Regions from separate parts of the Pseudoalteromonas sp. Ld20 genome, predicted to be linked through region 2. Evidence: predicted binding sites of a transcription regulator. Region 2 holds the regulator's gene; each other region holds the start of a gene.
The links. The regulator sigma-54, encoded in region 2, starts transcription at its own class of promoters, with help from an activator protein. The targets are predictions, from matches to a motif close to GTTGGCACGNNNNTNGNNT.
Positions count from the first base shown of each region.

Region 1: the regulator sigma-54 is predicted to act here: its motif matches at 1,540-1,558, upstream of ACJJVX_RS10055 (FimV/HubP family polar landmark protein).
Region 3: the regulator sigma-54 is predicted to act here: its motif matches at 1,470-1,488, upstream of fliE (flagellar hook-basal body complex protein FliE).

Region 1 covers NZ_JBISHB010000034.1:53,565-56,850, forward strand. Annotated here, with positions in the region: gene ACJJVX_RS10045 (4-phosphoerythronate dehydrogenase) at 1-280, shown strand, start outside; gene ACJJVX_RS10050 (aspartate-semialdehyde dehydrogenase) at 325-1,341, shown strand; gene ACJJVX_RS10055 (FimV/HubP family polar landmark protein) at 1,660-3,286, shown strand, end outside.
Region 2 covers NZ_JBISHB010000043.1:373,644-376,929, forward strand. Annotated here, with positions in the region: gene lptB (LPS export ABC transporter ATP-binding protein) at 1-641, shown strand, start outside; gene ACJJVX_RS18830 (RNA polymerase factor sigma-54) at 708-2,204, shown strand; gene hpf (ribosome hibernation promoting factor) at 2,234-2,521, shown strand; gene ACJJVX_RS18840 (PTS sugar transporter subunit IIA) at 2,526-2,978, shown strand; gene rapZ (RNase adapter RapZ) at 2,999-3,286, shown strand, end outside.
Region 3 covers NZ_JBISHB010000033.1:194,024-197,309, reverse strand. Annotated here, with positions in the region: gene fliF (flagellar basal-body MS-ring/collar protein FliF) at 1-1,078, opposite strand, end outside; gene fliE (flagellar hook-basal body complex protein FliE) at 1,099-1,431, opposite strand; gene ACJJVX_RS09485 (sigma-54 dependent transcriptional regulator) at 1,587-3,032, opposite strand; gene ACJJVX_RS09480 (PAS domain-containing sensor histidine kinase) at 3,029-3,286, opposite strand, start outside.

The DNA.
Region 1 (3,286 bases), on a different contig from region 2:
GGTCGAAGCGAAGAAATCCTTAGCTGATTTTTTACCTGTACCAAGTATTACGGATATTAACCTGCAGGAAACATTTGATATACCTGATCTTGGTCAACTTATTCATCTTATCTATGATGTGCGCCGAGATGACGGTATTTTACGACGAGATTTGGTAAATCAAGGTTTTGATAGCCTTAGAAAAAACTATCCAATTAGGCGTGAATTCAGCACGCTAAATATCACAGGCGCAAATCAGCATGCAGATGTACTAGCGGCGCTCGGGTTTAACTTAATATAATTTAGACAATGGCCATAAGGGCGGTTGTTAATAGAGGAATACACATGTCACAAAAATATAATGTTGCCGTACTTGGTGCTACAGGTCTTGTTGGCCGCCAAATTATTGAAACGTTAGAAGATCGTAAGTTTCCTGTTGATCAATTATTTTTATTGGCAAGCAGCCGCAGTGCCGGTGAAGATATTAAGTTTCGTGGTGAAACTATCGAAGTGCAAGATGTTGAAGGTTTTGACTTTAGTCAAGCGCATATTGGCTTGTTTTCAGCAGGTGGCAGTGTGTCAGAAAAATATGCACCGATTGCAGCTGATGCGGGCTGTATAGTTATTGATAACACATCACATTTTAGAAATGACTTTGAAGTACCATTGATTGTGCCTGAAGTTAATGCTGCAAGTTTGGCTGATTTCAGAAACCGCAATATTATTGCCAATCCTAACTGCTCAACGATTCAAATGATGGTGGCATTAAAGCCGATATACGATGCGTACGGTATTGACCGTATTAATGTATCGACCTATCAAGCAGTATCGGGTGCTGGCAAAGAAGCCGTTGATGAGCTTGCAAAACAAACTGCAAATCTAATGAATGCGCGCCCAGTTGATAGCCAAGTATTTCCAAAGCAGATGGCATTCAATGTAATCCCACAAATTGATGTGTTTGAAGATAACGGCTATACGCGCGAAGAAATGAAAATGGTTAATGAAACCCATAAAATATTGGGTGACACTACTATTGCAGTAAACCCAACATGTGTGCGAGTACCTGTGTTTTTTGGTCATTCTGAAGCGATAAACATTGAAACACGCATGCCATATGATTTTGAACATGTTAAGCAGTTACTCAAAGATGCCCCGGGCCTTGAACTTATTGAAGATGAAGGTGATTATCCAACGCCAGTATCAGATGCAAGCGGTAATGATACTGTTTATGTAGGGCGTTTACGTCAAGATATTTCGCACCCGCATGGATTAAATATGTGGGTTGTTAGCGATAATACCCGAAAAGGCGCAGCTACTAATAGTGTACAAATAGCTGAAGAGCTTATTGCAAATTATCTTTAAGAATAAGTAGAAATAGCGGCAAATTGCCGCTTTTTTATTTTTAAACTGCCAAATAATTGCCGCATGATGGCTAAAAGCGTATAAACTTAACAATAACTATAAAAACTCTTCCGGCTGATAAAATTTAAGCTATTAAGTATCAAAGTGTTGCGATAGATATAAAGACGCAACTGGTTTATAGTTTGCAACTGGAATAGAGCTTGCAAGAAAATTGAATTAACTATTTTATTTATGTCAGTTATTTCTGCAAGAAATAATCAATGTTTAAGCGCCTGTTTTTTAGGTGCTGCGTTAACATTTAAACATTAAAGGATCAGCATGCGCGGTTTAGCTACACTCCTCTTATTAGCGTCTGCATTGGTGGCAACACCAATATACTCCCAAGACGGCACCCAACTAAAAGGGCCTAAAGGCGTTGATTACGGCGTTCAAGGGCGTTCAATTGGACCAATAAAGCCAACCGATACGTTATGGCGTATTGCAGCGAAAGTGCGACCAGATAACTCAGTAAGTATTTATCAGGTGATGCAGGCATTGTATGAGAAAAACCCCAATTCATTTTTAGATCAAAATCTAAATCATATGCGTGATGGCGCGTACCTCAAAATACCTACACTACGCGAAATTCGTAACATTAGTCCTCAATTAGCAAAACAACGATCTGAGCAAGATGATGACTTATGGGATAAAAAGAAAAACGGAACATTAACCCAAAGTGATATCGAAAGCTCCAAAACAAAAGTAACACAAGCGCGAAAAGTTGATGTTGATGAAGCAAAAAAAGAATTAAAACAAGAAATCAACACGATAAAAACCGAGCAAGGTACGCAACTTGTTGAGTTGCAAAAGCAATTTAAATCATCAGTTGAAAATGTTGAAGAGATCTTAGTTGAAAATAATAATTTAAAAAAGCAGCTAACCGGTATTTCTAAAGAGCTCGAAAAAGTGCGAAATCAGCTAGGACAAGATAGTGAAATTCAGCAGCAACTAAAAGAGTTAATTGCAAAGCAAAATGAGTTTATAGAGCAGCAAAAGGTAAAAAAGCAACAAGAGGAGAGTGAGTTTGATTTTGCCGCGTTATTGGCAAATCCGTTTGTTCTTATTTTACTAATGACGATACCGGCTTTATTAATTGTTTTTGCAGTGGTGATGTTTTTACGTAAACGTAATAAAGAAGATGAAGTAATTGACGACGATGAGTTTTTACCACAAAGCCCTAGTTATGTTCCAGACGAAGATATTGATTTAGGCCCCTCAATAGATCCTATCATTCCTGATCCAGTACAAGATGATTTAAGTGTCCAACTCGATGATAACTTAGACAGCGATATGCTGCCTGATGATGACATTATTTTTGATGACAGTATTGATGATGAAAGTATTGATGACGATTTTGAAGATGGCGACAGTCTATTAAATCAAGACGAACTCGATGGTCTATTAAGTGATGACATTGTATTTGATGATGAAGTCAAAGAAGATGATGAGTTAGATATCTTCATGCAGCAAGATTTTGACCAACAAGACGATGATAGTTTAGGCGATGATATCGACTTGGATCTTGATGCCGAAAAAGGTGACGGGGATATTTTAAGTGCAGAAGACCTAGATGACTTATTTGCAGAAGATGCCGTTGACAGCTCTTCTGCGCCTGCAAACGGGGAAATTGATGATTCCCTCGATGAGTTAGAATCAGATGATGCCCTTGCTGCGCTCAGTGAAGAACTTGCTAGTGAAGATGATGACTTTGATATAGATGAACTCATCGATGCACAAAGTTCTGTTAACGAAGAGCCAGAACTTGATGTACTTAATAATAACGATGAGGATTTTGACTTAGACGACATTGACAGCTTAATCGATGATGCTGCCGCGGAGCCTGAAAAACCAGCCGAGTTAGTTGATGAAGACGACACTGATTTTGATTTGGACGACATTGATAGCC
Region 2 (3,286 bases):
GTAGCATTGTTGGCTTACTTGGCCCTAATGGCGCAGGCAAAACCACCACTTTTTACATGATTGTAGGATTAGTGCCAAGCGACAAAGGTAAAATAAGCATAGATGATAACGACATCACCTTATTACCAATGCACAGCCGTGCACGTTTAGGGATTGGCTATTTACCGCAAGAATCTTCGATATTTCGCAAACTGACCGTTTACCAAAACCTGATGGCGATACTCGAAACCCGTAAAGAGCTAAATAAACAAGCTCGTGAAGAAGCGCTTGATGGCTTACTTGATGAATTTAGCATTCAGCACATCCGCGATAGTCAAGGTATGGCATTATCTGGTGGTGAACGCCGTCGCGTTGAAATTGCTCGCGCTTTAGCCGCAAACCCTAAATTTATTCTGTTAGATGAGCCTTTTGCTGGCGTTGATCCTATTTCGGTGTTAGATATAAAGAAGATTATTGAACATCTTAAAAACCGTGGGATAGGCGTACTTATTACCGACCACAATGTACGAGAAACCCTTGATGTTTGTGAAAAAGCCTACATAGTTTCTCATGGGGAGTTAATTGCATCAGGCACTCCTGAGCATGTACTTGCCGACCAAACAGTCCGCGACGTTTATTTGGGTGAGCAATTTAGGCTATAAAGCCACGCCCGGCTAAGGTTCTGCTAGACTTAATTATGACAACAATAAAAGGATTGTTAGAGATACATGAGGCAATCACTCCAGCTGCGCATGGGCCAGCAACTTACAATGACACCACAGCTACAACAAGCTATTCGTTTGTTACAGTTGAGCACATTAGATCTTCAACAAGAGATCCAAGAAGCACTAGATAGCAATCCATTACTTGAGGTCGATGAAAATGACTTTGGTGATGAATCAGGTGGTAAGAACGAACAAAAACAAGATACTGATGATCAAACTGTCAGTGCCTCAGCTGATGACACGCCAAGTGAATACGAACAAGAAAGCAGTGAAGCGCTAGCAAAAGATACCGTAAGCGACGAAATGGCGATGGATGTTACATGGGATGAATACATGAGCGCCGCACCAAGCTCTTCATCAGGGCCAATGCCTGAAGATGAATCTATTTATCAAGGCGCTTCATCTGAAACCCTCCACGATCACCTTATGTGGCAACTACAGCTGACTCATTTTAGTCCGACTGACGAAGCTATCGCGATAGCCATTGTCGAAGCGGTTGATGACTCAGGTATTCTTACACTAAGCTGTGAAGACATTGCTGAAAGCCTAAACAAAGGTAATAACGAAGAAGAAATTGAACTTGATGAAGTTCAAGCGGTATTAAAGCGTATTCAGTTATTTGATCCGGTCGGTATTGCTGCACGCAGCCTACCTGAATGTTTATGTATTCAGCTAAATCAATTTGATCCTGCAACGCCTTGGATTGCCGAAACAAAAATGATTTTAACTGATCATATCGATTTATTAGCTAGTCGCGACTATCGTACTTTGATGAAAAAGACTAAGCTAAAGGAAGATGAACTAAAAGAAGTAATGACACTCATCCACAGCCTTAATCCAAAGCCTGCGGATACCATAGTTCGAGAAGAGTCAGAGTACGTTATTCCCGACGTGTCAGTGAAAAAAATTAAAGGCCGCTGGGTGGTAGAGCTCAACCCAGATAGCATGCCAAAAATTAGAGTTAACAGCCAATATGCGGCGATGTCGCGCTCAGTAAAATCGAGCACTGACAGCCAATTTATTCGCTCTCATTTACAAGAAGCTAAATGGTTTATAAAAAGCCTAGAAAGTCGTAATGACACATTACTCAAAGTAACTAACTGCATTGTTAAACAGCAGCAAGGTTTTTTTGAGCATGGCCCCGAGGCTATGCGACCTATGGTATTAAACGATGTTGCTGAAATGGTTGAAATGCATGAATCAACAATCTCCCGGGTAACAACCCAGAAGTACATGCATACACCACGTGGTATTTTTGAGTTAAAGTATTTTTTCTCAAGCCATGTCAGTACCGAAAATGGCGGAGAATGCTCATCGACAGCAATTCGTGCACTCATAAAAAAATTGATTGCAGCAGAAAACTCAGCTAAACCATTGAGTGATAGTAAAATTGCAGATATATTGGCAGAGCAAGGTATCAAAGTAGCTAGACGAACAATAGCAAAGTACCGTGAATCGCTAGCTATTCCACCGTCAAATCAACGTAAAAGCTTGATTTAAGGCGTAAAACCACAAGAAGGAAAATGCTTATGCAACTAAATTTAACTGGTCGTCACGTAGAAATTACTGATTCATTAAGAGACTATGTAAACAATAAGTTTGCGAAGCTTGAGAGGCATTTTGATCACATCAACAATGTCCATGTTATTCTTGACGTAGAAAAGCTCAACCAAAAAGCAGAAGCAACATTACATGTCAGTGGCGCAGAGCTATTTGCCTCAACGCAGCACCAGGACATGTATGCCGCGATTGACGGGCTCATCGATAAACTCGACCGTCAAGTTATCAAACACAAAGAGAAGCACGCTCGACACTAACACTATGAAACTAAGTTCACTTACTTGTCAGGACTGCAGTAAAGCTGCGGTCCTTTTTAATAGCAAAAAACGTATCCTCGAATTTATCAGCCAATTGGCTCATGAACGGCTTCCTCACTTATCACAACAAGACATATTGAGTGCTCTATTAAATAGAGAAAAATTAGGTAGTACAGGTATTGGCCGTGGTATCGCGATCCCGCATGGTCGCATGAGTGGCGCACAAGAACCACTCGCTTTAATTTTAGTAAGCGAACAACCAATCAATTTTGATGCCATTGATAATCGCCCCGTCGATATTTTTGTTGCACTCATCGTACCTGACGGTGACAGTGAACTTCATTTAAAGACGTTGGCTACAATTGCTGATAAACTCAACGACAAAGAGTTTTGTAAACAAATACGTAGCGCAAAAACAGACCAAGATCTATATCAAGTAATTGTTGAACAGTCGTAGTTAAAAGAAGGAGAGTTTACATGGAATTAATTATCATCAGTGGGCGCTCAGGGTCAGGTAAATCTGTCGCTTTGCGTGTATTAGAAGACCTTGGCTATTATTGTGTTGATAATATCCCTGTAAACTTATTACCGTCGTTAGTGCGTAGTGTATCTGATAACTACGATAAGATTGCCGTCAGTATTGATGTGCGTAACTTACCCAAAGAACAGCAAGAGTTTAATGATATTCTTGAGTATCTTCCGGGGTTTGCAAACCCAACTCTATTTTATCTAGACAGTGACGACCAAACGCTCATTAAGCGCTTT
Region 3 (3,286 bases), on a different contig from region 2:
CTTTATGACTACGACTTGGTGAAGTGCCTGAGCCAGCTCCGCCTTGACCTGCTACTTCTGGTATGTCTGAATTTGCAGGAGGTTGGTTTGACAAAGCACCAGGTATGCCGATTGCAAGACCACCGATGTTACTTTCTTCAAATGTTGTTTCACTTCTCACTGCCGGTAAATCAGGATTATAACGTTTTTGGGTTTCTTCAATTGAACTGAAATCCATGCTTAAATCTACTTGCGCAGTATAATTGCCCAAGCCCAGTACCGGAATTAGAATGCTATCAATTTTTTCGAGGTATTCCTGCTCACGTTTGCGCTCTACTTCATATTCTTTACGTGAGCGTGACGCAAGTGAACTTTGTGAACCAGAATTTAATAATCGACCATTTTGATCTGTAACTGTAACTCGTGCAGGTTCCAAGCCTTGAACCGCTGACCCTATAATATCAACAATAGAATCAACTTCTTCACTACTAAGCATACGTCCACGCTTAAGTGTTAGCACAACGGTTGCTGATGGTTTTTTCTCACGACGAGCAAACACATTTTCTTTTGGGATGGCTAGTAATACTTTGGCGCGGGTAACATTTTTTAGTTCTTCAATAGTTCGTGCAAGCTGTTGCTCACGACCGTGCTTTAAACGTTCACGCTCTAAACGTTGGCTTACACCAAAACCCATATCTTGCATGATAATATCAGTACCAGAATTTGGGGATTGCTCTAACCCTTCTCGAGTCATTAATAATTTAATGCTTTGATATTCGCCTTCTTCAACAGAAATAACGTTACCATCGAGCTGATATTCAATTTTTTGTGCATCTAAAAAGTCGAGAGTTTGGATAAGCTCTTCTGTTGGCATTTTTCCAAGTGGTCGCATATCTGGTTGTTTTGCCCAAATAATCACAAAAATTGCAATCGCAAGACAAATAGCTAAAGCAATCAGCAGTGTTGCTTGACGTAATATATCAACACCATTAAGAGCACTTAAATAGCCTGACTTTTGTTCTTGTTGCTCTTCACTATCGTTTTGGTCGATACCGCCACCAGCTAAAGCAAGATCTGTTGATTGATTAGATTGCGCCACAATAATTCTCCACTACCTAGTTAAACAGGCATGTTCATGATTTCTTTGTAAGACTCTACAAGCTTATTACGAACCTGAACGGTCGCTTCAAAAGCGACAGATGATTTCTGTGATGCGATCATCACTTCAGCTAACGAAACACTGCGGTCCCCCATTTCTAAGGCCGTCACCTTTTGTTTCGCTTCTTTTTGATGGCCATCGACCGTATTTAACGCGCTAGTAAGTAAATCACCAAATTGTGCTGATGACGTTGGTTGCGCTTCAGTTGGTATGTTATTTACTTGATTACCACGGCTTGTTTCAAGAGCCATGGATTGCATTTCTTGGAATAATGCACTGTTTTCAATTTTCATAATGATCTCTGACGATACAATTTACTTATAACTAGATAAAGCACAAAACGTGCCACAAAATAGTCATTTAAATACAGTTAGTTACAGTTTAATTTAACTTGTCAGAGTTTTGACGGAAGAACGCTCAGTGAGCACTGAGCGTATATTTATAAAAGTTAGGCTGGTAATGCAATACCTAAGTCACGCATTTGCGCCAATTTATAGCGTAATGTTCGCGGACTGATCCCTAAAGTCTCAGCAACATCTTTTCGCTTACCTTGACAGCGAGAAAGCGTTTCTAAAATAATGCGATGTTCTTTATCTTTTAATTCATCTTTGTAGCTGCCAGAGTCCGTACTAAGCAATGGCTCACTGTGTGTTGCTTTTGCTTTAATTGTCGGCACTTGTACGTCGTAATACGCTTCATTACTCAATGAGCTTGCTGTGTCAGCAGGTAATGGATTGCTAGCTAAAGCGGTGGTTAATGGAGCCGTTGTTAGATTTTCGATAAAAATAGCATTTTCATCGATCACATCACCGTGGCGCAGTATTAATGCGCGCTGGATCACATTATCAAGCTCACGCACATTACCAGGCCAAGCATGTGATAATAATTTATCCTGCGCTGATAGACTAAGTTGTGCCATTGGCTCTTTGCTTTTACTAATATGACGCTCAATTAAATGCTTTGCCAATATAATAATATCACCAGGGCGCTGACAAAGTGGGCGCCACATCAATGGAAACACATTTAAACGGTAATAAAGATCTTCTCTAAATTGATGCTCACTTACGGCCTCTTTTAGGTCACGGTTACTAGTGGCTAATACTCTAACATCCAATTTAATCGTTTTTCGACCACCTAAACGTTCAACTTCACGCTCTTGCAGTACACGTAGTAGCTTAGCTTGCAGGCTTAAATCCATTTCGGTGATTTCATCAAGTAAAATCGTACCACCTTGTGCTTGCTCAAATTTCCCAGGGCAAGCTTGGATTGCACCTGTAAATGCGCCTTTTTCATAACCAAATAAGGTCGCTTCAAGCATATTCTCTGGGATCGCAGCGCAATTTATTGCGACAAAAGGCTGATCTGCACGATCTGATTTATCATGAATAAACCGTGCTAATACTTCTTTACCTGAGCCACTTGGGCCTAACACCATTACACTGGCATCAGATTTAGCAACTTTACAAGCAAGCTCTAATAATTGAATACTGCTCGGATCTGCGACAATTGGGCCATCCGTTTCTTTTTCTGGTTCTGGTAAATAGCGGCTCACCATATTGAGTAACACTTCTGGCGCAAATGGCTTAGCCATATAATCAATCGCACCTAAACGCATTGCCTCAACCGCATCATCGATTGTTGCATATGCTGTCATCATCAATACTGGTAAATCAGGGTGATTTAAATTAATGCTCCGCAATAAATCAAGACCACTCATCGCCCCCATTTGCACATCACTTACGACTAAAGAAAAGCTATCTTTTTTCAATAAAACCATTGCTTGTTCAGCGCTATCAGCCGCAACACAATCAATTCCTGACATTTCTAACGTGTCGATCAAAGCCTCTCGAAGCCCTGCATCATCTTCTACAACTAAAATCGTATTGTTACTCATATGACCTCCACTGACTTTGATTCTGCACAAATAGGCAGCAGCAAGCTAAAGCAAGCACCGCCCTGTGTATTATTAGCAACATCAACTCGCCCTTGGTGAGCAATTGTCACTGAGCTAACCACTGCTAAGCCCAACCCTGTGCCTTGGCTTTTAGTGGTATAAAATGGTTCAAATAACTTATCAGCTTGCGTTAAATCAATACCGGGACCATTATCATTAACACTGATCCGAACAAACTCAGGCTCATCTTCATC